One region of the Brevibacillus sp. WF146 genome, then DNA from elsewhere that is predicted to be linked to it. Evidence: riboswitches for the same ligand, from Rfam matches in the RefSeq annotation. Region 1 holds a riboswitch; each other region holds the start of a gene.

Region 1 (7,843 bases):
GATAAAGCCGCGCCCCGCCGTCATGCCTTCAGTAAACATGGTCACCTGTCCCAGCGAGAGCTGTGCCCCGGCCATGCCGCAGAGAACGCCGCACAGCGCAATGGCCAGCACCTGCAGCCGCGTCACTTTGAGGCCCAGGCTGCGGGCCGCCACCGGATTCATCCCGGCCGCCAGCACGCGGAAGCCGGTCACGGTGTGGGCAAAGAACAGATGCAGCAGAACCGCCGCCAAAAAGGCCGCGTAGACCAGCGGCGAATGACCCGACAGGATGTCCCCCAGCACGGGGATGTCTGTGACCAGGGGGATCTGCCACTGCGGCAGCCCGGCCATGTCCTTGTCGTAAAACGCCCCTTTCACGCCGAAGACGGCGCGCAGCGCAAACGTGGTGAGCCCCAGCGCGAGGAAATTGATCGCCACGCCGACGATGATTTCGTTCGCCTTCAGTCCGATCGTCATGTAGGCAAACAACAGCGAAAACAGCACGGTGACGGCGGCGGCAAACAGGACGGCCAGCGGCAGGCTGCCGGTAAAGTGGTTGCCGACGATGGCGGAAAACGCTCCGACCAGCACCAGCCCCTCCAGCCCGACGTTGAAGATGCCCACCCGGGCGCACAGTGCTCCGCCCAGTGCCGCCAGGAGGATCGGAGTCACCATCCGGATGGTGGAACTGACGAGGGCTCCATCAAACAACTCCATGCGACTCCCTCCTCTTGCTCTTGCGATTTTTCCACCAGTCATGGCTGAATTTGGCGGAGATAAACAGAATCAGCACGGCCTGTATGACGCTGGCCAGCTCCAGCGGCACCTCGGTGTTGCGCTCCACGCCCATCGCGCCCGTCTGCAGGGCGGCCAGCAGAATCGAGGTAAACACGACGCCGATCGGGTGGGAATTGGCCAGCAGCGTGGCCATCAAGCCCGTCCAGGCATACCCGGGGACGGTCAGCGCGCCGTCGACGAACCGGTAATGCGCCCCCAGCACTTCCACGGTGCCGGCCAGCCCGGCCAATCCCCCGCTGGCAAACATCGCCACAAGCATCACCCGGTCCTTGTCGATCCCGCCGTACCGGGCAAAAAACGGATTGTGTCCGAGCATCTTCACCTCGTAGCCGAACGGCGTGAACCGGACGACCCAGAACAATGCCAGAGCAGCGGCCAACGCCAACAGGAAGCCGGTGTGCACGCTCATGCCGGCGAACAGCTTGGGCAGCCAGACGCTCTTCTCCAGCATGGCCGTCTGGGCCAGCGCCGCCGAGCCTGACTTGTCCTGAAACGGTTCACTGACCAGATACCCGGCAAACAGGACGGCAATGTAGTTGAGCAGCAGGGTGGTGATGAGCAGTTGGACGCGAAACTTCGCCTCCATGTACCCGGCCAAAAGCGACCAGAGACCGCCCACGGCCACCCCGGTCGCCAGCGCGGCCAGCATTTTCACCAGTCCGGGACCGGGCAGGTACAGCCCGACCAGCGTCGCGCCGATTGCTCCCAGCACCATCTGCCCCTCGGCGCCCAGATTGAACACCCCGGCGCGAAACGCCAGCGACAGCCCCAGCCCGATCAGCATGATCGGCGTGGACCGGGCCAGCGTGGAGGCGAAAAAGTAAAAGCTGCCGAACGCCCCTTTCCACATCTGCTGGTAGGTGTCCAGGATCGATTCGCCTACCGCGCTGATGACAACCGCTCCCGTCAACAAGCCGATCACCACCGCCAACAGCGGCTGGACCAGCGATTTACACAGCTTTTTGACCGCTTCCATGGATGCTTCCTCCTGCCATCAACACGCTGATTTTCTCTTCCGTCGCCTCCGACCGCTTCAGCTCGCCGACGATCCGTCCCTTGTACATGACCAGAATTCTGTCAGACAGCGCCAAAATTTCCGACAGCTCCGACGAGACGAGCAGAATCCCGTCGCCGCTGTTTCGCTTTTCGATCAGCGCCTGGTGGATGTGTTCCATCGCCCCGATGTCCACGCCGCGCGTCGGTTCGGCGGCGATCAACAGCGGCGTCTTTTGCCCCAGCTCGCGGGCGACAATCAGTTTTTGCAGATTGCCGCCGGACAGGTTGCTCGCCTGCTCCTGCAGGTGCCGGGAACCGGTCTTGATGGCAAACCGCTCCACCCACTGCTCCACCACACGGCGGAACGCGTCCCGCAGAATGACGCCGCGACGGCTGAACGCCCTTTTGCGCTGGTAGCCCATCAAGGCGTTTTCCTCCACGCTCTCCTGCTTGGCCGTTCCCCACAGGTAGCGGTCTTCCGGGATATGGGCCACTCCCGCTTCACGAATGGCTGCCACCGGACGGTTGGTGACGTCTTTTCCGCCCAGCAGCACCCTGCCCGCCGTGATCGGCCGCAGCCCGGTGATGGCCTGCAGCAGCTCCGACTGGCCGTTGCCCGAGACCCCGGCGATTCCGACGATTTCCCCGTGGTGCACGGTAAAAGCAACGCCGTCCACGATCGTCTGCCTGTCGCGAACGGTCAGGTTTTCCACCTGCAGGAGCGGCCCGCCGGCCAGGCTCACCCGCTCGCTCAATGGCTGCAGCTCGCGGCCCACCATCAGCCGGGCCAGTTCGTCCACGCTGGTCTCCTGCCGGGAAACGGTCCCGGTCACCCGGCCGCCGCGCAGCACCGTGATCCGGTCGGCCACCTCCATCACTTCCTTGAGCTTGTGCGTGATCAGGATGACGCTCTTGCCGCTCTCCGCCAGGTGGCGTATCGTCTGCAGCAGTTCCTTTACCTCCAGCGGCGTCAGGACGGCGGTCGGCTCGTCCAGTACGATGATGTCCGCTCCCTGGTACAGCACCTTGAGAATCTCCACGCGCTGCTGTTCCCCGACCGAGCATTGGGATACCCGGGCGGTCACGTCGATCGGGATGCGGTAGCGCTCGCTGAGGGCCCGCACCGCCTCCACCGCTTCCTTGCGCCGGAACAGGCCGGCGCGCTGCGGTTCATAGCCGATGACGATGTTCTCCGCCACGCTGAAATCGGCAAACAGCATGAAGTGCTGGTGCACCATCCCGATGCCGTGTTTGATCGCGTCGTCGGGGCCGCGAAAGACCACCGGCCGGCCGTTCAGCACGATCTCCCCGGACGTGGGCTGTTCCATGCCGTACAGCATCCGCATCAGGGTGGTTTTGCCGGCGCCGTTCTCCCCGACGATGGCGTGGACTTCGCCGGCCCGCAGGGTGAACGACACATTGTCGTTGGCCGTAAAATCGCCGTACCTTTTCGTCATGTTACGCATTTCCAGACGGTACGCCATCCCGTTCTTCCCTCCTTTTTCCTGTTGGCCCGTTGCAACAGGAAACCGACTACCACAGTAGTCGGTCGCCGTCTCGTTTACTGCTGCAGCGGATCGGGCACCTTGCGCGTACCCGCCACGATCTCGTCCTTGATCGCTTTCACCTTGTTGACGATCTCTTCGCCGATGAACTGATGGAGCGGCGTCTTGCTCTCGCGCGTGACGTAGGTGACGCCGACGCCGTCTTCCTTCAGGCCGTACGTTTGCACGCCTGGTTTCAGGCTGCCGTTTACAAACGCCTTTACCGTTTCGTAAGCGGCCGTGTCGGTTCCTTTCAACTGGGACAGGACGATGTGTTCCGGATCGATGCCGGTGCGGTCGACGTCCTGGCCGGAGGTGTAGAAGCCTTTTTCCTTGGCCGCTTCAAACACGCCCAGGTCGCCTACGGCAGCGGCCCCGTAGATGAAGTCGGCTCCCTTGTTTGCCTGCAGCAGGGCCAGCTCCTTGGCTTTCGCCGGGTCGTTGAAGCTGCCGACGTAGTTGACGAAGACCTCTGCCTTCGGATTGGTCGCTTTCAGTCCTTCCTGGAAGCCGACCGTCCACTTTTTCAGAAGCGGAATGTCCATCGCCGCGACGATGCCCACCTTGTTGGTCTTGGTCGCCAGGCCGGCCGCCGCTCCCATCAGGTAGGCGGCTTCATGCTCGCGAAAGACCACGCTGCGGACGTTCGGCAGGTCCACGACGGTATCGATGATTGCAAACATGCGGTCCGGGTTTTCCGCCGCCACTTTTTTCAGCGCGTCCTCCGATTCAAACGACGACGTAATGATCAAATCGTAATTCTCCGCCACGGCCGCGCGGATGTTCTCCTCGATGGCGGCGTGGTCGGTCGACTCGATGGTTTTCACATCGACGCCAAATTCCTGCGCTGCTTTCTTGGCTCCCTCGTCCATCTGCTGGAAGAACGGGTTGACTCCGATCTTCTCCGGAAGAACCAGCGCAACCCGCTTCTTCGCGCCGCCATCCTGGCCCCCGGCTTGTCCCTTGTCCTCCGGTGCGCCGCCACCCGCCGCACATCCGGCGGCCAGTACGGCAAACGTCATCAATGCCAACAGGTACTTTTTCATGCTGCTCTCTCCTATCCAGTGACAAAAGTTTCGATTTTGCGATTCTCATACCGGTAATTTACAGGTTTTTATCAAAAATATCAAGAAAAAACACGAATATTTTGCTATAGAAACACAAGAACGTTCGACTTATTCCCCCTTTTTTTCCACAAGAGGCACTTCCATGGAAACCCTGCTGACGGTATGAAAAAAACTCTTCCCGGAGGAAGAGTTTGCCAATTATCGCCAACCTCTTCCTCATCTGTCAAAACCCACGGGTTTTGCAGGAATTGGCACCTTTCTGTACCGGGGTACAGTGGTTGCCGGGCTTCATCGGGCCAGTCCCTCCGCCTCTCTTGATAAGGTAAGGTGAATCCGCTATCCAGTTGTAATGTCTCTTATTCTAGCAAAAGGAAAGCAAAATGCAAATGATTTTTTTGTCATTTCGAAACATTACGTTTGTTGGTCCCGAAACGACTGCTGCAGTTTGCGCGACAGCGCGTTCAGCTCGCCCAGCTCCTCCGTGATTTCCCGCACCTTCTGATGCTGGTTTTCCGCCGTGGCGAACAGCTCTTCCAGATTGGCCACCGATTGTTCCGTCACGGCCGTAATCGTCGACATCTCGGCGGCCACCTCTCCGGAGCGCAGCTTCACCCTGTCCATGCTGGAGCGCACGTGCTCGACGGCCTGCAAAAACGATTCCATCCCGGCCCGAACCGCCTCGATGGAGGTGACGGTCTGAACGGCCAGCTCCTGTCCCTTGGCCACCGACGTTTCCCCGTTGCTCATGTGGCGCACGGCGTTTTCGCTCTCCTGGTGCAGCGACTGCAGGATTTCGGCAATCTCCTGGGTGGCTGTGGCGCTTTGCTCGGCCAGCTTTCGCACCTCGTCGGCCACCACGGCGAAGCCGCGTCCGTGTTCCCCGGCCCGGGCCGATTCGATCGCCGCGTTGAGCGCCAGCAGGTTGGTCTGGGTCGCGATCTGGTTGATCGTCTGCACGATCTCCTCCACCCGGTTGGCCTGCCGGTTCAGCTCGCGGATGGTGGACGAGGCCACGTTGACCGCCTGCACGATCTGCTCCATCTGCCGCGACAGCTCGTTCATCATGCCGATGCTGTCGGTGAGGCGGCGGTTGTTCTGATCGGCCTCCGCCTTCATCGCGTTGGCCTGCTCGTTGACCGCCACGATCTCGTGGTCGATCGACTGGACTTCCTCCTCGATCTTCACCGTGGAGTTGGCCTGTGCCTCCATCCCCGTCGCCACTTCGCGGAACGCGATCATCATCTCGTCCGTGTTCCGTTTGGTCGTCTCCGCGTGCTCATGCACGTGCTCCGACGTGCGGTCGAGCTGTTCCGTCACCAGTCGGATGTGGCCCAACAGCTCCGCCAGCCGCTGTTCCTTTTCCTCCGCTTCCCGCCGCGCCGCCTCCGCTTTGCTCAGCGAGGCTTGTCCGGCCAGACACAGGTAGGTCAAGCCGGCGATCATCAGCACAACGGACACGAGGTGCAGGATCAGGTTGACCTCCGTCCGGCCTTCGTCGAACATGTCGTAGAAACCGGTGTAAAACCCGACAAACGTCGCCGCGATCTGGACAATCCCGGCGGAGACGACCAGCTTCCAGTCCAGATAGGCCGCGAGGAAGCCGAGCACGATGAAGGAAAGGAACGCCGTCTCCGGGTAAGACGTAAAGTGGTCGAACGCGATGGAGTAATACATAAAGCCGATCGCCACCAGGTAGCGAATCACGTAACTGCCTTTGCGGATGAAGTAGTACGGCGAAACGATCAGCGTCACCAGCAGGCCCAGCGATGTCAGCTTCCAGAAGTTCACGCCCTCCTGATACGCGATCCATCCGGCCAGCCACAGATGATTCCAGAGAATAAAGATCATGAAGCCTTCTTTGTTGGTCAAGGTGTTGCGGACCAATTGAAACATGGTCTGAAGCATAAGTTCCTCCTTTACCTCCCGTGTGTCTGGATACAGCTCTCTTTTGTCATTATATCCTGAAAAATCTTCCAAATACTATCGGGTACATGGAAAACATGTGAAAAAAGTTCTAACGCGCCCGTAGTGCTGCCGGACCAGAAGGGGTTCCGCAATGACCGTTTGGCCCCCTTGCGAATAGGCTGATGCAGGGAACGCATTTTTCAGGAAGGGAGCGGGAACGCCGTGGAACTGAATCAACTGCCGGCAGCCGTGCTGACCCGCACGATCAGCCGTCCGAACGTGACCATTTATTACCCGCAGTTGGCCGGCCTGGCCAATCCGCAGGCCGAACAGGAGATCAACCAAACCCTGTCGCGGTACGTGCAGGATTTGATCAACCGGCAGCATGACATCCAGGTGCCGGGAACGACGGACATGCAGGGGAGCTACGAGATCAAAAACAATCAGCGGGGCATCATCAGCGTCACCCTGAACAACTACGCCTACACCTATCCGATGGCTCACGGCATGACCTATCTGAAGTCGCTCACCGCGGATGTGCAGACCGGGAAAATCTTCTCCCTGCGGGACCTGTTCAAACCGGGCAGCGACTATGTCAAGGTGCTGTCGGACAACATCAGGAGACAGATCGCGGAACGGCGTATTCCCACCCTGGAGCCGTTCAAGGCGATCCGCCCCGACCAGGATTTCTACGTGGCCGACAAAGCGCTCGTCATCTATTTTCAACTCTACGAGATCACGCCGTACTACGTGGGCTTCCCCATGTTTCCCATCTCGGTGTTCGAGCTGGAGCCGATCATCAGCGAAAAGGGGCCGCTCAGCGTCATGGCCACCAACTCGTAGCGTGCGTGGCGGGATTCGGCCATTTGTGGGATCGGCCTCATAAAAACATCCAGGCTGCCGACGATGTCGACAGCCTGGTTGATTGCCGGGCGCCCGGGTGTGGAGACGGCGGCAGCAGACGGGAACACGTACAGCGTTACTGTGCCGTATACCCGCCGTCAATCACGACCGCTTGCCCCGTCACTCCCCCGGCCTTGTCACTTGCCAGAAAGACGGCGTAGTCCGCAATTTCCTGCACGGACAGCAGCCGCCGCTGCGGAACGAGCGGGTAAATGACTTCTTCCATTACGCGTTCCAGCGGGACGTTTCGGGTCTTGGCCAGATCGGCCAATTGATTCCGCACGAGCGGCGTGTCCACGTACCCCGGACACAGCGCGTTCACGGTGATGCCGTGTGCGGCTCCCTCGAGGGCGGCCACTTTGGTCAGGCCGATCACCCCGTGCTTGGCACTGTTGTAGGCCGCTTTTCCGGCAAACCCGATCAGGCCGTTGATCGAGGCCATGTTGATGATCCGCCCCTGCCCCTGACGCTTCATGACGGGAAAGGCGTGCTTGATGGCGACAAACGGCGCCGTGAGCATGATGGTGAGCAGCCGCTCAAATGTCTCGGTCGGGAAATCCTCGATCGGCGACACAAACTGCAGCCCCGCATTGTTGACCAGGATGTCCAGCCGGCCAAACGTCTCCACGCTCTTCTCAATACTCGCCTTGA
Region 2 (7,843 bases), 780 kb from region 1:
AGTCTTTCCGAATGTCCTCAACCGTGAATTTACAGCAGAAACCATTTTGAAGAAATTTGTGACTGACATTACCTATATTCGAATTGGTCATGATTTTGTCTATTTGTCGGTTATTTTAGACCTTTGTAACAAGGAAGTCGTAGCATGGGAGCTATCCGCGCGTAACGATCTCCAGCTCGTATTGGACACCGTAAAGCAACTGAACGCCAAAAACGCTATTCTCCATTCCGACCAAGGATTTCAATACACAACCAAATCGTACAGGGATCTACTCGAGGAGAAAGAACTTATGGGAAGCCATTCAAGACGCGGGAATTGCTTTGACAACGCATGTATCGAGTCGTTCTTTTCCCATCTGAAAACGGAAAAGCTTTACCTGGCGAAGCCAGATAGTGAAGCTGCGGCACGTAAATGTGTTGCTGAATATATCGACTACTATAACAATGAACGCTTCCAGAAAAAACTCGGCGACCTCTCCCCGGTTGAATATCGAGAAGCGATCGCCGCTTAGGTGATTCCTCTTTTTTTACTGTCTACTTGACGGGGCTATGACCAAGCGGCCCGCCAGCCGCCCGCCTATTTTTTCAGCCTGGGCAGATAGGTAAGCGTCAGCGCTCCCGCCAGCACCAGGCCCTTGACGATGTCCTGGGCGTAATACGGCACGTTCATCATCGTCAGCCCGTTCATCAATACCCCCATCAGGATGGCGCCGCAAAAGGTGCCGAACGCGTTGGGCTTGCCCTGCCCGAAGATGGAAAACCCGATAAACGCAGCGGCCACGGCGTCCATCAACAGCGGCGATCCAGCCATCACCTGGCCGGTGCCGATCCGCGCCGTCAGCACGATCCCCCCGATGGAGGCGAACAGCGCCGACAGCATGTAGGCCATCGTGCGGTACTTGTTGACCGGGACGCCGGAGAGGCGGGCCGCTTCCAGATTGCCGCCGGTGACGTACAGCATCCGTCCGAAACGGGTGTAGTTGAGAAACACGTGCACGCCGGCGACGGCCAGCGCCATCAGGATGACAGGGACGGGGATGCCCCACATTTCCCCCTGGCCGATGAAGAGAAACGTCGGGATGATGATGCCGGGAGCGGACGAGCCGTCGGCCATCGGCATGTTGTTGTAGATGGAAAAGCCCTGCGTGTAGCTGAGGTGAATGCCTTGAAAGACGTACAGCGACACGAGCGTCGCCAGAATGTCCGGAATCCGCACCTTGACCACCAACAGCGCGTTGATCAGCCCGATCACCAGACCGGCCAGGAGCGGAACAACCAACGCCACCAGCAGTTCCTGCCGGTACCACACCATGAGCGAGGCGGAGAGCACCGTCGCCACGCTGACCGTCGAACCGACGGACAGGTCAAAGCCGCCCACGATCAGGGAAAAGGTAACCCCGATCGCCACCAGCGTCACGATGGAAATGGAGCGCAGGATGTCCACCAGATTGGCGTAGCTGAGAAAGTTTTCGTTGACGATGCTGAAAAACGCGATCACGGCCAGAATGGCCAAAAGTGCACCGTACCGCTGCGCCAGCGAACCCCGCGTCTGTTTTGTTTTTTCACCCTGCAGCACTGCTTCCATGATGATTCCCTCCACTCATGTAAAACATCACCGTCTCGGCCGTGATCCGTCCTTCCGTCCATTCGCTCCGGCTCCATTCCGCGGCGGTCCGGCCGTGTTCCAGCACGATCAGGCGATCGGCCAGCGCCAGCGCTTCGTCAATCTCGCTGGAAAAGTACAAGATGCCCCTGCCCTCGTCCGCGAGTTCCCTGATCAAGCGGAAAATCTCCTGCTTGGCGCCGATGTCCACGCCCTTGGTCGGCTCGTCGAAGAGGAAAACGCTGGCCGTGGTCAACAGCCACTTGCCGATCGCCACTTTCTGCTGGTTGCCGCCGGACAGGCTGCCCGTCCGCTGGTCCAGCCCGGCCGTCTTGATGCCCAGCCGCTCCACGAGGGACTGGGCCGCCTCCCGCTCCGCCCTGTCCGAAAGAAAGCCTCCCCGCGCAAACGCCCGCAGGTGGGCCAGCGTCAGGTTGTGCTTCACCGGCTCCTCCACCAGAATGCCCTGCAGCCGCCGCTCTTCGGGAATCAGCGCGATGCCGTTCTGGATCGCTTCGCCCGGATGGCGGAGGCGCAGGGTCCGCCCCCGCAGCCGGATCTCGCCGCCGTCCAGCCGGTCAGCGCCGAACAGGGCGCGGGACACCTCTGTCTTGCCGGCGCCCACCAGTCCCACCACCGCGACGATCTCCCCCTGCCGCACCTGGACGTCAAACCGCTTCACCTTGTGGCCGATCCGCAGTTCTCTCACTTCCAGCAGCACCTCGCCCGCGCGTCCCGTCCGGTCGTCCGCCCGATTGGCTTCGCGTCGGCCCAGCATCGCCGACACCGCTTCTTCCGGACTGGTCTGGTCCGTCCGCTTTTCCCACACTCGACTGCCGTCCCGCAGCACGGTGATGCGGTCAGCGATGGCGAACACCTCCGGCAGCCGGTGGGAGATGTAGACGATCCCCACCCCGGCCGCCTTCAGGCTGGCGATCAGCTCGAACAGCGCCGCCGCTTCCGTCAGGCTGAGCGGCGCGGTCGGCTCGTCAAAGATGACGAAGCGGACGTCCTGGGCCACGGCGCGGGCCAGCAGCACCAACTGCTTTTCTGCCAGCGTCAGCTCCTCCGCCTTTGCCTTCAGCGGCAGGGAAAAACCGCACCGGTTGAGAATCTGTTGGGCCCGCTCCACCGTCCGCTTCGGCGAATGCCACCAGCCGCCGGCGGAGACGGATTGGTCCAGGAGGATGTTTTCCGCGACGCTCAGGGAGGGAATCAGCCCCGTGTCCACTTCCTGCTGCACGAGGTGGATGCCGGCCCGCTTGGCATCCCGCGGTCCGGCGACCGCAAGCTCGCGGCCGTCGATCAGAATGCTGCCGGCCGTCGCCTGCTCTGCGCCGGAGAGAATTTTCATCAGCGTGCTTTTGCCCGCTCCGTTGGCTCCGAGGATGGCGTGCACCTCCCCGCCGCGCACGGTGAAATCCACCCCGCGCAGGGCGTACACTCCGCCGTACTGCTTGACGATCCCCTTCATTTCCAAAACAGAGGCCGTCATCTCGCATCCCTCCCTGATCTGTCCGTTCCTGTCACTTGTGCTTAGCCTCCAGCGCGGCCATCCACGGCGAGACGGCGGCGTCGCTACGTCCCCACCCGCTCACGTATTGAGCCAGTTCGGACATGTTGACCGGTTTGTCCGGCAGTTTGTCCTGGCTGACCAGATGCGGATCGAGCGAGAAGTACTTGGGCGTGTGTTCGCCGGCGATCTTTTGGTAGAGGAAGCGGCTCTGCACCCGTCCGATGTCGGCCGGATCGGTCGCCGCCGACGCTTTCCATGGACTGTCCTTCTCCTGGATGAGCTGCAGGTCTTCGTCGGACAAGTCGATGCCGAACACCTTGATCTCCGTCCGTCCCGCCGCCTTGATCGCCCGCGTAGCCCCTTTGGCGAATTCGTCCCACGGCGCCCACACGGCGGCGATGTCGCCTTTGTTCGGGTACTTTTTCAGGATCGCATCCATCTGCGCCTGGGTGTCCAGCGCCGTGTTCGGGGTGGCCGAACCGAAGCGGGCGATCTCCTTGATGTTGGGGTAGCGCTTGAGAAAAATCTCGTAGACGCGGTTGCGCTTTTCCATCGGCGCAAAACCGCCCACCCAGATGTAGACGATGTTGCCTTTCCCGTCGATGGATTGGGCCAGGTTTTTCAGCCCCTGCCAGGCCAGGCTGTAGTCGTCCTGGTCAATCACGGTGACGCCGTCCACCTGGTCCAGGTCGTTGTCGAACGCGACGACGGGAATCCCCGCCTTGACCGCCCGCTCCACGCCCGGCTGAAGCGCTTCCGCACGGCCGTGGTTGATCAGGATCCCGTCCACTTTTTGGTTGACTGCGGTGTCGAGGTGGGCCGCCATTTTGCCCAGGTCGCCGTCCGCGTTGTAGACGACCAGCTCGCCGCCGAATTTGCTCACCTGCTCTTTGACTCCCTGCAGGTACTGGGCGGAAAACGTCCCGATGGAGAACTCGCTGACCAGAGCGATTTTCAACGGTTTGTCCACTGCCGCCGGAATGGCCGCCGAGGTAGACGCCGCCGGTGATGCGGCTGCCGGCTGCTGCGGCGCGGCCGCCGGCTGGGACGACTGTGACGTGGCGGACTGGGCAGACGGCGCCGGCGGCTGTTCACTGGTGCAGCCCGTCAGCAAAAGAGCCGCGACGAGACTGGCTGTCATCCATTTTTTCATCGTTTTCATCTGGTACATCCCCCCGTATGAGTGCGTGAAAAATGATGGCATGGACGGAAAAACCGGAAAAAACAAACGCCTCTTTCCCTGAGGAAAGAGGCGCGGTTCGCTCGCTCACCTCTCATCTCTCAGGAAACATTCCTGCAGGAGTTAGCACCGTGCCGCAAGAGCCGCATGCTCTTGACAGTCGGTTGCCGGGCGTCATCGGGCCAGTCCCTCAGCCTGCTCTGGATAAGAAGGCATGTGTAATTCCAAGTTTTCCACTATGCTTTTGATGATGAGGACATCATACATCGAAGCCGGCGGCTCCGTCAATCCCGTTTTTGGAAGTTTCTCAGAAATATTTGATACTGTAAGCGATTTCCAAAAACGGATGGAACGGCATGTGCTCCTTTCATCGAGAATGAAAATCTTTATTGACGCGTACGAGATGCCCCTTTATTATCAGGAGAGGAGATCGTTTTGATAATGATTATCATTATTTTGATGATAGAAAGGAGGAGGCTCCGTGCCGCTGCGCCTCTTGCTCGCCCTGTTTCTGGCGCTGCTTCTGCCCGCATCCGCCTTCGCCTATTCCTACGGCGACCCGAACAAGGAAGACCTCGCGGAGAGCTTCAAGGAGATCGCGGCCAAGCTGGAACAGACTCCGGAAGACTGGAACGGCGCCCACCAGGCGTTTCTCAGCCGCAAAAACGAGATCGCCCTGGAGTTTGGCCAACAGACCGCCCAGACACTGGAAGCGAACTTTTCTCAACAAAACAAGGATCTCGTCCTGCACAACTACAAAGCGCTGCTGGTGAAGAACATCGACCGCCGGTTGACAAACGCCGAGCAGCAGTTTGACGACTACGCCAAGGCAAAGCTGCTTTTGGCCAAAGGCAGAGGGACCCTCAACGTGCTCGCCCCGTACATCAGTGACAGCGCTTCTAAAACGGCGTTCGCCGCTTTCGACAAAGCGCTGGCCGCGCTGGGCAATCCCGGCCTGTTCGGTGTGGGGACCGTGCCTTCCGACAAGAACGAATTCCAGAAGCAGACCAAACTGATTCGCTCCACGCTCCAGCCGCTGTTTCCGTGGAAAGGGGGAACGGCAGCTGCCGCCGCCGGCTCCCAAACGTCCGCCCCAACGGCTTCATCGCCGCAGACCGCACCGGCGGGGAAGCCTGCATCAACTGCCCAGCCGTCCTCCGGCTCCCCGGCCGGCACGAAAACGAAGGCAAGCGCTTCGTCCCCTTCCGGCCCGCAGCCGTCCGCTGCCGCTTCCGGCCAACAAACGCCGGCGTCCGGCAGCCTTCCTGCGCAGACGGACGCTTCCCCCGCCGCCCCGGGACAATCCCCCGGGCAGGGAGAATCGGCCGCACAGGCGTCTGCCAATCCAGCCGGCGGACAGACAGACGGCCAGACCGCGAAACCGGCGCCCGCCGGAGAAGGCGCTCAACCGGCTCCGTCCAAAGTAAATCCGGTGGTCACCGCTTCCCTCATGGGCGGTCTGATTATTGTTTTCGGCGGCTTGTTCTGGCTCGCCAAACGAAAGAAATGGATCTAAGTTCATACATGACAAGGAGTGACTGTTCCATGCGAAAATTTGCCGTCGCCTCGATCGCTGCAGCCCTGCTGCTCAACCCTGCCGCCGCTTTTGCCGACACCGGCGCCTCCCAACCGGCCGCTTACGCCGCATTCAGTCTGACCGCGGACACCTCCGCGCAAAAAGCGGACATTCGGGCGTTTGAGGAGATCAAAAAGCTGTTCGACGCCGCACAAGTGGACATCGCCAAGGTCAAACAGCAGTACGTCTCCGCCTTCCAGGCCAAAGTGCAGGCGCTCATTCCCGACACCGACGCGCTGATCGTCGCCGTGCTTGACGGCGCGGCTGCCGGCCATTACTCCGTCCAACAGGCCAAGCAGGCCGTGGACAAAGGGCTGCAGGGGTACTTTTATGCGCAAATCACCAAATTGACCAAGGAAACGGCCAAAACCGCTCTGACCGAAGGAAAAAAAGACATGGCCCGCACCGCCGTGGAGCAGGCCGTCGAGCTCTACGCCGGCGCCCTTCGGGGAACGGTCATCAAGCGTGACAACACGTACGGCACGCGGATGCAGGAGCAGTTGGACACGATCATCGTTCCGAAGATGCTGGAAGCCGTGAACAGTGGGGACGTGCTCGGCTACAACGTCATCCGCCAGATGTTTGACAAGACGTTGATCAAGACGTTCCACCTGGCGACGATCACCTACGCGAAAAAAGTGCCGGACCTGGCGAAAACCAACCTGGCAGACGCCAAGGTGGGCATGACGGAGGGCTACTTTTTCTTCCTGCCGATCTACAACTCCATGTCCGGCGGCCACAAGCCGTCCGCCGACGCGATCAAGGCCGCGTTCGAATCGGGCGATCCGGCCAAGCTGAGCGAAGCGGCTGTGAAGAACGCGTTTTTCCACGCCCTCACCGGGAAAATCGCCGGCTACGCGGACAAGGTGCTGAACGCCGACTGGACGGTCAAGGACAACCGCGAGAAGGCACAGGAACAGGCGATGGAAGGCAACATGTTCCTCTCCGCGATGGAAGTGCTGCTGACGGAAAAGCTGGGCAAGGACGTTTTCGCCCGGATGAGCCTGGACGCTCAGGCGTACTATGAAGCAGTGAAAGCGGGCGACAAGGCCAAAGCGACCGCCAGCGTCATCAACGTGCTGAAAGCGCTCAGCGGCCAAATCGGCGTCACCTTCCAAATCGGCGAAGCGAAGCTGAACGCAAACGGCAAAGTAGTGACCATCGACGCCCCGTCGTTTGTTGCAAAGGGCCGCACGCTGGTCCCCGCCCGGGCGCTGGTGGAAGCGCTCGGCGGCTCGATCAAGGCGGAAAAAGCGGGCGCGAAGACAAAAATCGTGATAGAAAAAGACGGTTCCACGATTGAATTCCTGGTAGGCGGCACAGCGATCGTCAAAGACGGCAAAACGCTGGAGTACACGTTCGATCAACCGGCGTTGATCAAGAACGGCCGGACGTTCATTCCGCTCCGCGCCGTCTCTCAGGCACTGGGACAGCATGTGTTCTACGACGCCTCCAGCCGAACGGTCATCGTGCTGTAAACAGCCAACCGTCCATATCGAAAAAACGGGAGCGACCTCTTCCGCGCGGAGAGGTCTCTCTCCGTCGTAGAAGGGGGAGGTACCCATGGACATACAGGCGTTTCTCATCACCCTGCGGGAAGCTTTCGAAGCCCTGCTGATCATCGGCATTATCGTCACCTATCTCACCCGCGTCGGCGCCCGCCAGTGGAACAAATGGGTGTGGGCCGGCGCCGGTTTGGCTCTTTTCGCCAGTTTTCTCGTCGCTCTCCTGTTTCAAATCGTGCTCACCGACTTCCGCATGATGGCGAGCGAAAACTACATGCGGATCGGCATGCTGTTCGCTTCCTCCCTGCTGTTGACGCACATGGCGGTGTGGATGTCCGGCCAGCAAAAAGACATGCGAAGCGACATGCACAGCAGGCTGGACAAGATTTTGACGGCGGGCAGCGTAGCCAACCTGATCGTCCACTCCTTTCTCGTGACGCTGAGGGAAGGCGTGGAGACCGTCT
Region 3 (7,843 bases), 1.3 Mb from region 1:
CTCCCACCATGTTCCCTTCCCGGTTGAACAAAATGGCACGGGAACTGGTCGTGCCCTGGTCAATGGCCAATACGTACCGCTTTTCCATCCGTCACATCCCCCTTCATCGTTTTCTCCCGATCCCTCGCTGCGTCAATCGGCCCGGGCCGACCGCTTAGCCGAACAAGGTCTTGAATACGAGCGCTCCCGCCGTCCCGCCGACGATCGGCCCCACGACCGGAATCCAGGCGTAGCTCCAGTCGGATGAGCCTTTGCCCGCGATCGGCAGGACGAAGTGGGCGAGGCGCGGCCCCAAATCGCGCGCCGGATTGATCGCGTAGCCGGTGGTCCCGCCGAGCGACATGCCGATGGCGACGATAAAAAAGCCGACAATCAGCGGATTGAGCCCTTCGGCAAACGTGTTGCCGCCGATGGCCAGCAGGCCGAACACGAGAAAAAACGTGCCCAACCCCTCACTGAGAACATTCGCAAACGTGTGTCGAATCGCCGGAGCCGTGCAGAATACCCCCAGTTTGGCCGCCGGGTCAGCGGTTTCTTTCCAGTGCGGCAGGTAGTACAGGTAGACGAACACAGCCCCCAGAAACGCCCCGGCCATCTGGGCCAGGATGTACCCGGGCACGAGCTCCCAAGCGAACGCTCCGATCGACGCGAGCGCGATGGTGACGGCCGGATTCAGATGGCCGCCGCTGACTCCCCCGACCGCGTAAACGGCAAAGGCGACGGCAAAGCCCCAGCCCATGGTAATCACGATCCATCCGCCGTCTTGCGCCTTGGACTTGTTCAGCACGACGCCCGCCACGACGCCGTCCCCGAGAATCACCAGCATCATGGTCCCGATCAGTTCCGCCCAATACGCCGACATCATGTTCCCCCACTCTCTTCTTTTTTATGATGAGACCGGACCGGCTCCCCCCTTTTCGCCGTTCACCTCCCTGGAAGAAAACAGAAAATCCACCTATCAACCACTGCTTAAGCCCACGGGAACTTAAACACTAGAGAAATAGGTGGATCTCCTGATCTCATCCGACGTATGACCTTCTGGAATCAATCATAAGCGGACGTGAAAGCGTTGTCAACCACTTTTTTACAGTTGTTTCCACAGGTTTCGATCAGAGGTGGTGACGGCGATGGCTCCCGCCGCCAGAGCGCTCTCGATCTCCTCCCGGGTGCGGATAAACCCGCCGACGATGATCGGAATCCGGATCTGCTCACGGATTTCCGTAATGATGTGCGGCATGACCCCCGGCAGGACTTCCACGAAATCGGGTTTCGTCTGCTCGAGGATTTTGTAGCTTGTCTCCAGCGCGCCGGAGTCCAGCAAAAACAGGCGCTGCACCGTGACCAAGCCCTTCTTTTTGGCGGTCGTGATCACCTGCGAACGGGTGGAAATGACGCCGGCCGGCTTGATCTCCTGGCAGAGAAACAGCGCGCCGTGCTCGTCGTTTTTCAACCCCTGCACCAGATCGGCGTGCAGCCACAGCTTTTTTCCGTGCCGGCGCGCCAGGTCGGCGATGCTTTTCAGTTGACAGATATGGCTCTCCAGCAGAATGATCGTGTCGTACCGGCTTTCCAGGACGCGCTCAAACTCCTTCATGTGGCGAATGGCCGGCAGAATGGTTTGCGAACCCAGCATGATGTGTCCTCATCCCCTTGAAGAAGAAGTGCTCCGCTTCTATCATGCCAAAAAATCCCGGCGAATGCGATGGGGAGTTGGACGCTTGTTTACCAACCCACAGTCCCTTCGACGGCACCACGATCGTCGGCCGCCTCCAGCACGGGGTACAGCCGCGCCTGCAGGCCGAAGTCCCGTCCCAAGAGCTCCGCGTGCTCCTCCCTGAGTCCGGCGGCGAGCAAGCCCACGCGCAGGACGCTGCCCGGATCGTACTGGACGGTCAGCCTGCGGACGGCGACTCCCGCCCGTTCGAGGAACAGCAGCACCTGCTCCGGCGTCACGCGGGCCGCTGTCCCTTCCAGAAAACAGAAGTCGAGGCCGGATGAGAGCCGGCTGGACGGGACCGCCGTCGGCCGTTCCCGCCAGGCGGGATGAGGCGTAAACGGCTGGGTCAGCAAGAAGGCCAGATCCTCCACGACCGCGCTGGCTGTCGGCAGTTCGCCCGCCCCTTTGCCGGTGAACAAAAGGTCGCCGACGAGGCTGCCCTCCACCTGGACGGCATTGTACGCATCCCGGATGCGCGCCAGCGGATGCCCCAGCGGCACCAGCGTCGGCCGCACGGACAGGTGCAGACCGCCGTCTTCCCGGCGCGCTTGCGCCAGCAGTTTGATCCGGTACCCCAGCTCTTTCGCCAGCCGGATGTGGCCCTGCGAGAGGTCGGCAATCCCCTGCCGCTCGATGGCGGAGAGGGGCAGCGACTCGCCGAACACGAGCTGCGCCAGAATGTACAGCTTGTACAGGGCGTCCCAGCCTTCCACGTCGGAGCGCGGATCGGCCTCCGCATAGCCCAGCTCCTGCGCCTGCTTCAACACGTCCGCGTAGGGCAGCTGCGCCTCCTCCATCTGCGACAGGATGAAGTTGGTCGTTCCGTTGAGGATGCCGCGCACCTCCGTAATGTCGTTGGTCCTGAGGAACTGGCGCAGCACGCCGAGGATGGGAATCCCCCCGGCGACGCTGGCTTCGTAGGCGAGATGGACGCCGTGCCGGTTGGCCAGTTCCACCAGCTCCGCGCCGCGCTTGGCCAGCAGTTCCTTGTTGGCCGTCACCACATGGCAGCCCTTTTGGATCAGCGCCCGCACGTAGTCGTAGGTCGGCTCCACGCCGCCCATCACTTCCACGACGATGTCCACGTCGCTTTCCAGAACGTCGGCAAACCGCGTCGTCAACAGCGACGGCTCCACCTGCACGGCCCGCTGCTTCCGCGTGTCGCGCACCAGCGCCTTGACGATTTCGATGCGCCTGCCCAGCCGGGCCGACAGCTTCTCCTGCTGCGCGCGGATCGTCTTGACCACCCCGCCGCCTACCGTTCCCAATCCCAACAAGCCCACTTTTACCACGCTCATGTTTCTCCCACCCCGTTTTTGTCTTGTACAACACGAAAAAACCTTCTTCCGATTCGAAGAAGGCTTGTGTGCATTGCGCCCGAGCCTCCTTCTCATCTCTCAAGACACGCGTGTCTTGCAGGAATTGGCACCTTGTCACATACCGCGTGACGGTTGCCGGGCTTCATCGGGCCAGTCCCTCCACCTCTCTGGATAAGAAAGAAGTCCTATGAAGTTCAGGAACAGAAGAACGAAAAAGCCTTCTCCGACAAGAAGAAGGCCTGCATCCGTATCAAACGAACCCGCTTCTTATCTGTCAAGACCTCTGTCTTGCAGGAATTGGCACCTGGTCACGCACCTCGTGACGGTTGCCGGGCTTCATCGGGCCAGTCCCTCCGCCGCTCTGGATAAGAACAGTGTTTACCTGTTGGGTATCATTGTAAAGAATGCCAGGTTGTTCGTCAACAAGAATCTGGCAGACGGCGCCGCGTGCGGCACGCGCGAACGTCACAGCAGCATTCGAGATAGGCGTAACGTGCGGCGATTTCTCCCGTGCCAGCCGGCAAATGTCCGACGTGATCCGCGTTCCCCATCCTCTGTTTTGGTGGGCTGGCGAAGTGCCGATATTGCCGATCTCCACATAGCGCTCGTGAAAAATGTGAAACCCGGCCATCGACATGAGGTCGCCGGCAGGGGAAAACAAGCCGATATGAGGCGTTTCCGTCAGTTCTTCCTTTCGAAAGCTCACATACATGGAAGGTGAACGCGTGGAAAGGCAAGCCTTTCAGATAGGTTCCTACCAGACAAATCTCTTCGTTGTGTGTCTGCGCAAGCGCGATGCATCTGTCCGCCCGCACAAAGAGGTTGCTGTACAGGATGTACACTTCTTCCAAACACAAACGCTCCTGCAGGGCGGAAAGTTCCTGCCCTGTGATCGAACGGATCATGTCGTCTCCTCCGTGAAAAAGGGGGTTTCTTTGTTTCCTCTCTTTATTCTACTTTTTTGCGCGGCCGCAGGCACGTTTTCTTCTGGTTCGCTTCTTCAAGGGTCAGGTGGGTTAAGGTGGTTCCTATTTTCTTTATACGCAAAGAAAGAGGGGTTTCCCTTGGCGGCAGGGAATTGGATATGATTCCCTCTATTACGAAAGGAGTGCTCCTCATGGCACGTGTCGTCCTGTTCGAATTAAGCAGCCAAAACCCCGAGCGAGCCGTTCAGTTTTATTCCACCGTCTTCGGCTGGAACATCGCGGAGCCGCGGTGGGATTACTACGCGGTGACAACCGGCTCCGATGACCGTCCGGGCATCAACGGCGGCATTGACTTGGGGCCGCCTGACTATCCGCACGGCACCCGCATCATCATCGAGGTGGATTCGATCGAGGAGGCGATCGCCAAATCGGTGGAAAACGGGGCCAACATCGTCCGGGAACCAATGGATTTCGATGATTTTCACCTGGCCTATCTGGTCGATCCGACAGGGCTCGGATTCGGCTTGATTCAATACAAGTCCTGACCGGCGGCGCCGCCTCTCTAGTTCCCGGAGACCGGACCTTTCCTTTTGGGGTCCGGATTTTTTCTCCCCTGCCGAGCGCATGGGACGTCCGGGCAGATGAATACACATGTACTATCCCCGCGCGACACGGCTTGCTCGAACTTTTTCGTCCATGACTGGAAAAGGAGGTGACAGCACCCATGCGGTATCGCTGCCTTCCCCCTAAGCCCCCTCGCTTTTCCCCCCGTGTACACGAATGACCACTCGAACACAAGGAGGTTGTTCTCATGAACCTGCGCCCTCGGGAGCCGATTGACATGACTGCCCAAGTGTCGGTGCACCCCGCCGATATCGATCTTCATCTGCAAAAATGGCTGTTTCGAATGCGAAGATAGACCGTTGCCCACATACGGAAGGAGGACTCTATGCGAGTCGCAATAGTAGGTGTTGGCGGCGTTGGACAAGTGAGCGCCTGCGAAATCGTGAAGTCGCGTTACTTGGAAAAACTGGTGCTGGCCGACATTTCCATCGGTCCGGCGGAAGAACTGGCCGCCGAACTGCGCCGGGAAACCGACGTGGAGATTCAGGTGAAGCGGGTGGACGCCCGCGACGTGTCGAGCGTCCAGGCCATTCTGGGCGACATCGACGTACTGCTGCACATCGGTTTGCCCGAAAACAACTTCGAAGTGATGAAAGCGTGCTTGAACACGAAAACGCATTACATTGATACCGCCTCCAGCGGGCCGCAGTGGCTCCGCAAACAGTTGGCCTGGAACGACGCGTTCAAAGCGGCCGGCCTCTTGGGCATCATGGGCTTGGGGTGCGACCCCGGCTTTTCCAACATCGCGGCCCGGTACGCCGTCGATCAGTTGGACGAAGTGGATGCCATTCTGATCCGCGACGGCGACAATTCCGTCGTCGACTACGACGGTTTCTGCTCCTACTTCAGCCCGCAGACCGCCATCCAGGAGTGTCTCGCCAAGCCTAACTACTGGACCGCGGACAAAGGGGAACAGTATTTCCCGACGCCGTTCGCCAACAAGGAGGAGTTTGAATTCCCCGAACCGATCGGCTGGCTCGACTGCTACAACGTCGAGCACGAGGAGGCCACCACCCTGGGCGAAACCATCGGCCGGGCCAAGGGATGCAGGTACGTGGACTTCAAGTACGCCCTGCACCCCGACTTCGTCAATACGCTGCAGGTATTGAGCTACCTGGGGCTGGACAGCGACGAGGAGATCGACGTCAAAGGCGTAAAGGTGGCGCCGCGCGACGTGGTCGTCACCTCGATGCCGAAACCGGCCGACCTGGCGGGCAAAATTCACGGCTACTCCTGCGTCGGCGCGCTCGTCAAAGGAAAAAAGGACAACAAGCGAAAGGACATGTACGTCTACACCATCGCCAATCATGACGAGGTTTTCTACAAAACCGAATTCCAGGCGACGATCTGGCAGACCGGCATTCCGCCCGTCGTAGCCGTGGACATGATGGCGGAGGGGCTCTTGACCGCGACAGGCTGCATACCGCCCGAGCTGATCGATCCGATCCCGTTTCTGACCCGGCTGAAAGCCCGCGGCATGAAGTGGGACGTGATCGAAAAGACCTCCCCCCTCCTGTAGATCACGTAGCACGTAAGTTGACATACACGCGAAAAAGGATGGCGGCATCCGATCTGCCATCCTTTTTCGGGACCAGCAAGGCGCACGGAACATCGAACCAGCGGAAAAGCGGACAAGCCTAGCTGTCCTCTGCGGGCTGACCCGCTATGGAAGGCGGCCGGCTCCGCCGCTCGGCCGCTCCGCTAGTCTCCCAGCGGCTGCGAGTTGTTGCTGGAGCCGGTCCAGTCCGTCAGCTCGCTGATCGCTTTCCACAGCGCCGGGTAAAACGCGTGGCGCACGCCCTTTTGCAGCGCCTGGGCGGGGATTCCTTTCAGGCTGTTGTTCTCCAGACCGATCATTCGTTTGACCAACTGCAGGTGCTGGTAGCGAAAGCTCTGGAACGACTCGTCAAACTGAAGCAGTTCCTGCATCAAGCGGAACAGTGCCGGTTGGGCGTCCGGCTGCTTGTGCAGTTCCAGCGGACTGAGGCCGGCGTCGGTCAGCAGCCGCTCGAACGGCTCCCACAGCGTCGGCCCCGTCTGCAGGATCCGGTTGAAGCCGGGCGAGTCCTGCCCGCTGCCGCGCCCCAACGCCAGCCGGATGGTATGGTAGTCGATCGGGTTGATCACCTTTACCATCTGAAAGACTTCCGGCAGATGCTTGAGATGCAGGTTGACGCGGCCCAACCGGGCGGCCGCCCGATCCGGATCGCCGGCAAGCATGGCGGTCCTGGCCTGGCCCAGGTACTGCACAATCAATGTAAAATGAAGCTCGGCAATCTGGTGGATCACCTGAAAGGTCAGTTCGTCTTCGCAGACCAACTGCTCTTCGTTTTTTTGCAGACGGAGCAGTTCTTCCGTGCGAATGTACTTTTCGTAGTCGGTCAGCGCTTTCACCATTCCGCTCTGCCTCCCCCATGTAGTAGACTGGCATTCCGGTCATCAGCGAACAGGCAGGAACGCACTACAGGTAAACGGCTGTCTTTCTCGAATCATTGAAAACATGTACCTTGTATCATCATTCAGGAGGGTCGCCATGGTTTCCATCATGCCGATGAAATTGGAAGATTCCCATAAAATCCGGGAGATTGACCGTTCCGAAACGTCGACGGAAACGGAGTCGGCGGTGAAGTTTTATCGAAGCTGCGGTTCCACGATCACCTCGGAAATCGATGAGGAATTGTTTGAAAAAGAACCACATGACATCCATATGCGGCTGACATTGTGACTCCCCCGCCAGGTTCCGCAGGGAGATGGGCAGCCTACGGGATTGAGCCCCCCGTGTCATTCCCCACTCCTGTTCGCCAAGCGGCGCAGCACCGCCCGGACCGGACTGCCGTCCGCCTCGCGAAGCGGCAGCGGCAGCGCGATCAATTCGTAGTCGCCCGGCGTCACGCGATCCAGCACGACGCCCTCCAGGATGTGAATGTCGTGGGCGTGCAGACCGTGATGCGCCGGCAGCTCCTTGCTGTCCAGCGGGTCGACCGAGAGAACGTCCACGCCGATCAGGCGGATGCCCTTCGCCGCCAGAAACGGCGGCAGATCGGGACGAAGGTAACAAATGTCGGCGGGAAACCGCTCCGGGTCGGTCCAGGAGCCGGTCTTCAGCAGCAGCCTGGTCACGCCGGACAGGTCGTGGGCGGCCAGATCATCCGCACCGATGCTCGCTTTGCCGCTGACGTCGATCACCCGGGCTGGACCGACGTACAGCTCGACGGGCAGGTCGGCCGCTCGCCGCCCCTCGTCATCCACGTGAAACG
Region 4 (7,843 bases), 550 kb from region 1:
GAGGAGAGCCCTCATGAACCGTCATCTGCCGGAAGTGGCGCAGGTGTTTCTCAAACTGGGGAGCATCGCCTTTGGCGGGCCTGCCGCCCACATCGCCATGATGAATGAAGAAATTGTACAAAAGCGAAAGTGGGTCGATCAAGAAACGTTTCTCGACCTGCTGGGGGCGTCCAATCTGATCCCCGGGCCCAACTCAACGGAATTGGCCATTCACCTGGGGTACCGGCGCGCGGGATGGCCCGGCCTGATCGTCGCCGGCGTCTGCTTCATCGCTCCCGCCATGCTGATCGTGCTGGCGTTCGCCATGCTGTACGTCCGCTTCGGCTCGCTGCCCCAACTGGCGTGGGTGCTGTACGGCATCAAACCCGTGATTCTCGCGATCGTGCTGCAGGCGCTCTGGGGACTGGCCCGCACCGCCGTCAAGGACCGCGCGACCGGGATGGTCGGCGCCGCCGCCCTGGCTGCCGCCGCTCTCGGCATGCACGAGATTCCCGTCCTGGCGCTCGCCGGACTGGCTGTCCTGCTGATCAGGCAGGGAGGCCGCCTGCAGGGGCGGATGCACGCCCTCTCCCCCGTTCTGCCGATGTGGGGGCTGTGGGCTGCGGCGAAAACGCCTGCCGCCGATGCGGCCAGTCTGGGCAAGCTGTTTGTTCTGTTTCTCAAAATCGGCTCGGTGCTGTACGGCAGCGGCTATGTACTGCTCGCCTTCCTGCAGTCGGAGTTTGTCCGCCGCTGGCCCGTGCTGACCCCGGAACAACTGCTGGACGCCGTCGCCGTGGGCCAATTTACGCCGGGTCCGGTCTTTACCACCGCCACCTTTGTCGGCTATCTGGTCGGCGGGACGCCGGGCGCCGTGCTCGCCACCATCGGGATTTTTCTCCCGGCGTTTGTCTTTGTCGCCGTGGTAAATCCGTGGGTGGACCGCCTCCGCCGCTCTCCTGTCGCCGGTTCGCTGCTTGACGGGGTAAACGTCGCCTCGCTCGCCCTGATGGCGCTGGTCTCGGCACAGTTGGGCACATCCGCCGTCACCGACTGGTTGGGCGCGCTGCTTTTGACCGTCAGCCTGTTCCTGGTGATCCGGTTCCGCATCAATTCCGCCTGGCTGGTCTTGGGGGGCGGGCTTGTCGGTCTGGCGGCGGCTTATATGTGACGGAGACAGTCAAAGCCATCCGTTTGGAAGAGACCCGCTGAACAGCCAATGTGCCGCAGGGAACCCCGTGATTCCCGAAGAGGGCCGCCCATGAAACAGATGAACCCGCCCCCGGAACCGCGAACATCAGGTCCGGCAGAGGCGGGTTTTTTTACGGAAAATGATTTCCGGCAGGGCCGGCCCGCTGCGTCATGCAAAGGCCGGGGCGGCCCCGGTTGGCTGTTTAATCAGCCAACTGCTCGATGTCTTTCAGCATGTTGTCCATATCCATGTCGGACGCCATCCCGTACATGCGGCGCATGTTGCCGTCCTTGTCGACGAGGAACATGCGGGCGGTGTGGGCAAACGAACCGTCAGGCTGTTTCAGGACGGCGATGCCGAAGTCTTTGGTCACTTTTTCCACGGTCGCTTGATCGCCGCGCAGGAAGTACCAGCCGCTCTGATCGGCGCCAAACTTGTCCGCGTACGCCTTGAGCACTTCCGGCGTGTCCCGCTCCGGGTCAAAGGTGATCGTCACAAACGCCACCTTGTCTCCAAACAGCCCTTTGGCCTTCAACTGTTCCTGCATCTTGGCCATGTTAAACGTCGTGGCCGGGCAGATGTCCGGGCAGTGGGTAAAGATGAACTCCACCAGCCGGACCTTGCCGTTGGTTTCGGACAGGGTGAATGTGGACCCGTCAATGTTGTCCAGCGTAAAGTCGTTCATCTGTTTGACGACGGGGATCTGGCTCTTCTGCCAGTACTGGTAGCCGAATACCCCGACGACGAGCAGCGCCAGCACGGCGGCCGCCACGGTAAACCAGTGGCGCTGCCAGAACGACGCCTTGCCTTCGCTCATCTTGCTCTCCTCCTCATCCTGATCGCGCTGATCCCCGACAAACGGCGATCACGCGCATCTTTCTTTCTGCAGCGCTGCGTTACGCTTCCGTTTCCCCCGGCCAGGCGAGCATGCCGCCCACCATGTTGGCCGCGTCGAAGCCCAATTCCTGCAAATATTGGGTGGCCATGTGGCTGCGGGCGCCGCTTCGGCAGACCAGCACGACCGGCGTCTCCTTGTCCAGCTCGTCGACGCGATACGGCAGAAAGCCGAGCGGAATCAGTTTGGCTTCCTTAATGTGACCGCCATTCCACTCCTCCACTTCGCGTACGTCGATGACCTGCAGCTTTTCTCCCGCAGCCAGCTTCTCCATCAGCTCCTGCGGCGTGATTTCCTTTACCCCTTGATCCGCCATGTTTACTAGCCTCCTGTATCTTCATGAACGTTGATTCCATACCGCCTCCCATCATACCATACCGGCGGCTATTTTCGAACAGGCCGTCCCTGCACGGACGCGGCGTCACAACGGGAAGAGCCCGAGCCGCAGGATCAGCGACGGGATCAGCAGGAACCGGCCGGCGATCTGCGCGATCATCAGCATGGTGCTCATGGCCGGGGCTGGAGGTTACACAGTGCATCTGTATCTTTCTCATAATCACCCCTATTATAGGGCTGCCCCGGCCGGAAAGTTGTGAACGAGAGAGGGCGAAACGGTTACGCAATTGTGACGGGGAGCGCTGCGGTTCCTGCTTCAGCCCGCCGTGTACGGATTCGTCACGGACCGCTTCTCCCCTGGCCGCCCGTTCCTTTTCCGCCAGATACCGGAGAAAATCGTCCCGCTTGAAGGCGTGCAGCACACAGGGGTGCTGCTGCCGCTGCTCCAGAGCGGCGTGCTCCTCGGGATACTCGCTTTCCACGTGGAGCGTGACGTAGGGCAGCTTCTCCTGCGCTTTTTGCGAGCGGATGTTGGTCGTCCGCGCCCCGGCGAAGACGATGTCCAGGTCCAGTTCGCCAAACGCGATGGACAAAATCGCTTCCTTGGCGAGCTGGTTGTACCCTTTCCCCCAGTACGCCCGGCCCAGCCAACTGCCGATGTGACAGCGCCGCCGCTCCCTGTCGATGAACATCAGCGTGGTGACGCCGATTAACTCCTCCTTTTCATTGAAGACGACCCGGCTGACGGCTCTCCCTGCCCGCTCCTCTTCCGTAATGTGCCGGATGAACCGCTTCGTATCCTCGACCGACTGGTCCTGCAGGCTGAGCGCGCCGCTGACGGCCGGATCGGAAACCAGCGCAAACATGCGCTCCGCATAGGCCAAATCGTGTGGACGCAAGAAAACAGCAATCATGATAATTCCCCCTGACTTACTCGGAAATTTGTATTGACCGAATCCGGCTGTCCCCCTATAATACCAGATAAGCACAATTTGCAAAATTTCCACGATTTCATCAAGAGCGGCGGAGGGACAGGCCCGATGAAGCCCGGCAACCGGCAAACAAGCCTGCTTGCATGGTGCCAATTCCTGCAGAATCCCGGATTCTGAGAGATGAAACGGCCGCTTGATCGGGAATGACCGAAGCCTTCTTTCTCTCCGGAAGAAGGCTTCGTTTGTTATCCATCCTTTATCCAGGAAAGAGGGAGAGATGCCCATGTCGGACCAACGCCAGTGGAAGCCGGAAACCATCGCTCTGCACGGAGGACAGTCGCCCGATCCGGTGACGGGAGCGCGCGCCGTGCCGATTTACCAGACGACCTCGTACGTGTTTCGCGATACGGAGCACGCCGCCAACCTGTTCGGGCTGAAAGAGACGGGCAACATCTACACGCGCATCATGAACCCGACCCAGGACGTGTTTGAACAGCGGGTCGCCCTGCTGGAAGGCGGTGTCGGGGCGCTGGCCACTTCCTCCGGGCAGGCGGCGATCGCCTTTTCCATCCTCAACATCGCCCATGCCGGCGACGAAATTGTCGCCTCCAACAGCCTGTACGGCGGCACCTACAACCTCTTCTACCACACGCTGCCGCGGCTCGGCATCACCGTTCACTTCGTCGACCAATCCAACCCGGACCATTTCCGCTCCAAAATCAACGAAAAGACAAAAGCGCTGTTCCTCGAGACGATCGGCAATCCGCGCATGGACGTGGCCGACATCGAGGCGATTGCCGCGATTGGCCACGAACACGGAATTCCGCTGATCGTGGACAACACCTTTGCCACTCCGATCCTCTGCCGTCCGTTTGACCACGGAGCGGACATCGTCGTTCACTCCACCACCAAGTTCATCGGCGGACACGGCACGGCCATCGGCGGCATCATCGTCGACTCCGGCAAGTTCGACTGGAGCAGCGGCAAGTTTCCCGGCCTGACCACGCCCGACCCGAGCTACCACGGCATCGTCTACACGGAAGCGCTCGGCCCGCTGGCGTACATCGTCAAGGCCCGCGTTCAACTGCAGCGGGATATCGGGGCCGCCGTCGCGCCGTTCAACGCCTTCCTGTTTCTGCAAGGGCTGGAAACGCTGCATCTGCGCATGGAGCGGCACAGCGAAAACGCCCTGGCCGTCGCCCGCTATCTGGAGGCACATCCCGCCGTGGAGTGGGTCAGCTACCCGGGATTGGAGAGCGATCCGCACTACCGCCTGGCGCAAAAGTACCTGCCGAAAGGAGCGGGGGCCATCCTCACCTTTGGCATTCGCGGCGGCGTCGCCGAAGGGAAGAAGCTGATCGAGTCGGTCAAGCTGTTCTCCCATCTGGCCAACGTCGGCGATTCCAAGTCGCTCATCATCCATCCGGCCAGCACGACCCACCAGCAGATGTCGGAAGCGGAACAGCTCGCCGCCGGCGTCACCCCGGGCCTGATTCGCCTCTCCGTCGGCACGGAGGCGATCGACGACATTCTCGCCGATCTGGAGCAGGCGCTGAAGCAGGCGGTGCCCCAGCAGGTCGGATAAGGAACGGGTCTGGTCCGTTGGGGCGCCCCGACGCGCCCAAAGCGGCCGGGGATGGCGAGCGTCTGCGTTCGTTTGCGTCAAACAGCGAAGCGGGAGTTCCCCTTCGCTGTTTTTCTTGTTTCCGACGCCTTTTCTTCACCCTCTGTTCCCGCGGCTTTCAAGCGCCCAGTTGCTTGACTGTGCGCCGCCGATGAAGGTCGCAAACGTTCCCCCGCCGATCAGCGGCGCGCTCGTTTCAGAGGGCCGTTTTTCCGATCAGGATAATTTTATGAAGATTTGGCAAAATCAGGCGTTCCGAGGTATAATACCTTCCATACTGGAACAACCGGGTCTCGCGCCCTATTTTCCCATAAAGGAGACGTCCTCATGACCCATCGCCCTTTGGACACATTGCTGGAAAGCGTCAACCGCGTCATCGTCGGCAAGGAGCCGCAGATCCGGCTGCTGGTGACGGCTCTTCTGGCCCGCGGCCACGTGCTCTTGGAGGACCTGCCCGGCATGGGCAAGACCGTGTTGGCCAAAACGCTCGCCCAGGCGATCGGCGGCACCTACAACCGGGTGCAGTTTACCGCCGACCTGCTGCCTTCGGACGTGGTCGGGCTGCACGTGTTCAACCAGCGGACCGGCGCGTTTGAACTTCGGCGGGGACCGGTGTTTGCCGACGTGCTTCTGGCCGACGAGATCAACCGGGCCACGCCGCGGACGCAATCCGGCCTGTTGGAATGCATGGAAGAACGGCAGGTAACCATCGAAGGGGTGACGCTTCCCCTGCCGCCGACGCTGTTGGTGATTGCCACGCAAAACCCGATCGAATCGGAGGGAACCTATCCGCTTCCGGAAGCGCAGCTCGACCGCTTCTTGTTCCGCCTGTCGCTCGGCTACGGCAGCAGGGAAGACGCCCGGGAGATCCTCCGGCGGTTCCGGACAGGCTCACCGCTGGAGCAGGTGGAGCCGGTGATCAGCGTCGACGAGATCGCCGCCATGCAGCGGGACGTGACAGCGGTACACGTCAGCCCCGCCGTGGAGGAGTACATCATCGATCTGACGGAAGCCACCCGTCGCCACCGCTCCGTGGAAACGGGCCTCAGTCCTCGCGCCATGCTCGCCCTGCTGCGCTCGGCGCAGGCGGCCGCTTACCTGGACGGGCGCACCTACGTCCTGCCTGACGATGTCAAAGCGGTGTTTCCCGCTTTGTCCGTCCACCGCATCCGCCTGTCGATGGAAGCGGAACTGCACGTGACGGAGCAGGAAGTGATCGACGACATCCTCAAAAGCGTGGCGGCACCGGTCGAAGAAGGCGTGTGATCCACACATGAGCACGAGACAGGTCTATCACGCTTTGGGGTTTCTCTGCCTCCTGTTTGCCCTCTTTTCGGGCAGCCGCTTTCTCTGGCTGTTTGGCGGCTTCTTCTTTTTCATGACGCTGGCTCACCGCTGGTGGCGGGCCAATCTGCCGCGCTGGGTTCGGCTGGAGTGGAGCGCGGACCAGAGCCGGGTGATGCCGGGAACGCCCGTCACCGTCCGTTTTTCGCTGCACAACCGCTCCTGGCTGCCGCTGCCCGGCACGGTGATCCGCGTGTCCTTTCCCGAACACGTGACGGTCGAAGGGGCGGACGACGTGACAGCGAGCAGCCAGCGCTGCACGGTTCGCTTCCGCTTCCACCTGCCGCTTAGGACAAGCGCGGAACGGACGTTTACGCTCACCCCGCACAAGCGCGGCCTGGTGTGGCTGACGGAAGCCCAGGCGGACACGCTCTCCGTGTTTGGCGAGGAGCAGGACCCGATTCCGCTGCCGCTGTCGTTTTCCCTCCTGGTCTACCCGCTGCCCTTGACGCTGCCCCCGCTGTCGGCGGCGGCAGCCGAGCCTGACGGCGGCAGCGTCTCGCGCAGACGCCTGGAGGAGGACGTCACGTTTTTGCGCGGCGTGCGCGGCTATGCGCCGGGAGACCGGCTGAAGCACATCCACTGGAAAGCCAGCGCGAAAACCGGCGCGCTGCAGACGCGGCTGTTCGAGCCGACCGCCCGCCCCACCTGGAAGGTGGTGGGACACATTCTGCCGTCCTACGAACCGCTGCTGCAGCGGCAAAATGAAACGGTGAACGAGCGGGTCATCTCCGCTCTTGCCGCCCTCTCCGTTCTCTGCCGCCGCCAATCGCTGTCCTGCGACCTGTTCCTGACGGTGAAACAGCGCGGACGGGAGCAGTTCCACCTCCCCGCGGGCAGCGGCAAGGCTCACCACGTCCATGTCATGACACAGCTCGCCCGCCTGTATCAGTACATGCCGACTTCGCTGGCGGCCGTATTGCGGCGTCTGGAGCACAGCGGCACCCGTGACGCGATCCTGATCGTCACCCCGCGTCTGGACGGACCGGCGGAAGAAGCGGTCAAACGGCTGGTGCGGCACGGCAACAGCGTCACGGTGCTGGACGTGTCGGAGGAGCAGCCGGTCCTGCGCCGGCACGAGTCCGGCCGCACCCCGGCGAGGAAGGTGGTCCTTTCATGACGTGGTCCATGTTGGGACGCTGGACGCTGGTGTTCTGGATGGAAGCGCTGCTGACGGCCTCCGTGCTGATGCTGTTCCGGTGGCTGCCGGCCCGGCCGGAAAGCATGATCGGCTTTGTCCTGGCCGCCGCGCTCCTGCTTGCCCTGGGAAGCTGGCTGTACCAGGGGGGCGGACACCACCTCCTGCTTCACCTGCTGCTGTATCCGCTGGTGGCGGCCGTCGGCGGTCTGTGTTACGACGCTTTCGGCTCCTGGCTGCTCGCTTTGCTGCTGGCCGCCCTCTTTTTCTGGCGAATCCACGCCGCGCCCTCGATTCCGTGTACGCCTGTCCATCTGCGCCACCGCTTTGTGCTGGCGCTGATCATCTGCCTGTTCCAACTGGTGCTGGCCGGCCTGTTCGGAGCGCTGGCCGCCCCGCAGCC

What was found. A riboswitch is a leader RNA that binds a small molecule or an ion and turns the genes downstream of it on or off. The one in region 1 is predicted to bind S-adenosylmethionine.
Region 2: another riboswitch for S-adenosylmethionine. It lies ahead of A6764_RS05770 (sugar ABC transporter substrate-binding protein); the one in region 1 lies ahead of A6764_RS02150 (BMP family lipoprotein).
Region 3: another riboswitch for S-adenosylmethionine. It lies ahead of A6764_RS08630 (homoserine dehydrogenase); the one in region 1 lies ahead of A6764_RS02150 (BMP family lipoprotein).
Region 4: another riboswitch for S-adenosylmethionine. It lies ahead of A6764_RS21495 (homocysteine synthase); the one in region 1 lies ahead of A6764_RS02150 (BMP family lipoprotein).

The regions. Positions count from the first base shown of each region.
Region 1 covers NZ_CP109943.1:406,609-414,451, reverse strand. Annotated here, with positions in the region: gene A6764_RS02165 (ABC transporter permease) at 1-696, opposite strand, end outside; gene A6764_RS02160 (ABC transporter permease) at 683-1,753, opposite strand; gene A6764_RS02155 (ABC transporter ATP-binding protein) at 1,728-3,257, opposite strand; gene A6764_RS02150 (BMP family lipoprotein) at 3,335-4,363, opposite strand; SAM riboswitch class I at 4,598-4,708, opposite strand; gene A6764_RS02145 (methyl-accepting chemotaxis protein) at 4,796-6,277, opposite strand; gene A6764_RS02140 (DUF3298 and DUF4163 domain-containing protein) at 6,512-7,132, shown strand; gene A6764_RS02135 (3-hydroxybutyrate dehydrogenase) at 7,269-7,843, opposite strand, start outside.
Region 2 covers NZ_CP109943.1:1,182,174-1,190,016, reverse strand. Annotated here, with positions in the region: one part of gene A6764_RS05785 (IS3 family transposase) at 1-511, shown strand, start outside; gene A6764_RS05780 (ABC transporter permease) at 577-1,584, opposite strand; gene A6764_RS05775 (sugar ABC transporter ATP-binding protein) at 1,562-3,097, opposite strand; gene A6764_RS05770 (sugar ABC transporter substrate-binding protein) at 3,129-4,271, opposite strand; SAM riboswitch class I at 4,390-4,509, opposite strand; gene A6764_RS05765 (hypothetical protein) at 4,780-5,814, shown strand; gene A6764_RS05760 (copper amine oxidase N-terminal domain-containing protein) at 5,844-7,352, shown strand; gene A6764_RS05755 (FTR1 family iron permease) at 7,438-7,843, shown strand, end outside.
Region 3 covers NZ_CP109943.1:1,749,513-1,757,355, reverse strand. Annotated here, with positions in the region: gene glpK (glycerol kinase GlpK) at 1-88, opposite strand, end outside; gene A6764_RS08640 (MIP/aquaporin family protein) at 155-862, opposite strand; gene A6764_RS08635 (glycerol-3-phosphate responsive antiterminator) at 1,085-1,636, opposite strand; gene A6764_RS08630 (homoserine dehydrogenase) at 1,723-3,015, opposite strand; SAM riboswitch class I at 3,105-3,214, opposite strand; SAM riboswitch class I at 3,301-3,408, opposite strand; partial or broken gene A6764_RS22375 (hypothetical protein) at 3,599-3,667, opposite strand; gene A6764_RS08620 (VOC family protein) at 4,154-4,507, shown strand; gene A6764_RS08615 (saccharopine dehydrogenase family protein) at 4,912-6,105, shown strand; gene A6764_RS08610 (tryptophan 2,3-dioxygenase family protein) at 6,288-6,983, opposite strand; gene A6764_RS08605 (hypothetical protein) at 7,120-7,311, shown strand; gene kynB (arylformamidase) at 7,368-7,843, opposite strand, start outside.
Region 4 covers NZ_CP109943.1:4,321,280-4,329,122, forward strand. Annotated here, with positions in the region: gene chrA (chromate efflux transporter) at 14-1,150, shown strand; gene A6764_RS21480 (SCO family protein) at 1,374-1,988, opposite strand; gene A6764_RS21485 (rhodanese-like domain-containing protein) at 2,068-2,382, opposite strand; partial or broken gene A6764_RS21490 (GNAT family N-acetyltransferase) at 2,741-3,316, opposite strand; SAM riboswitch class I at 3,411-3,521, shown strand; gene A6764_RS21495 (homocysteine synthase) at 3,618-4,919, shown strand; gene A6764_RS21500 (AAA family ATPase) at 5,286-6,224, shown strand; gene A6764_RS21505 (DUF58 domain-containing protein) at 6,232-7,422, shown strand; gene A6764_RS21510 (DUF4129 domain-containing protein) at 7,419-7,843, shown strand, end outside.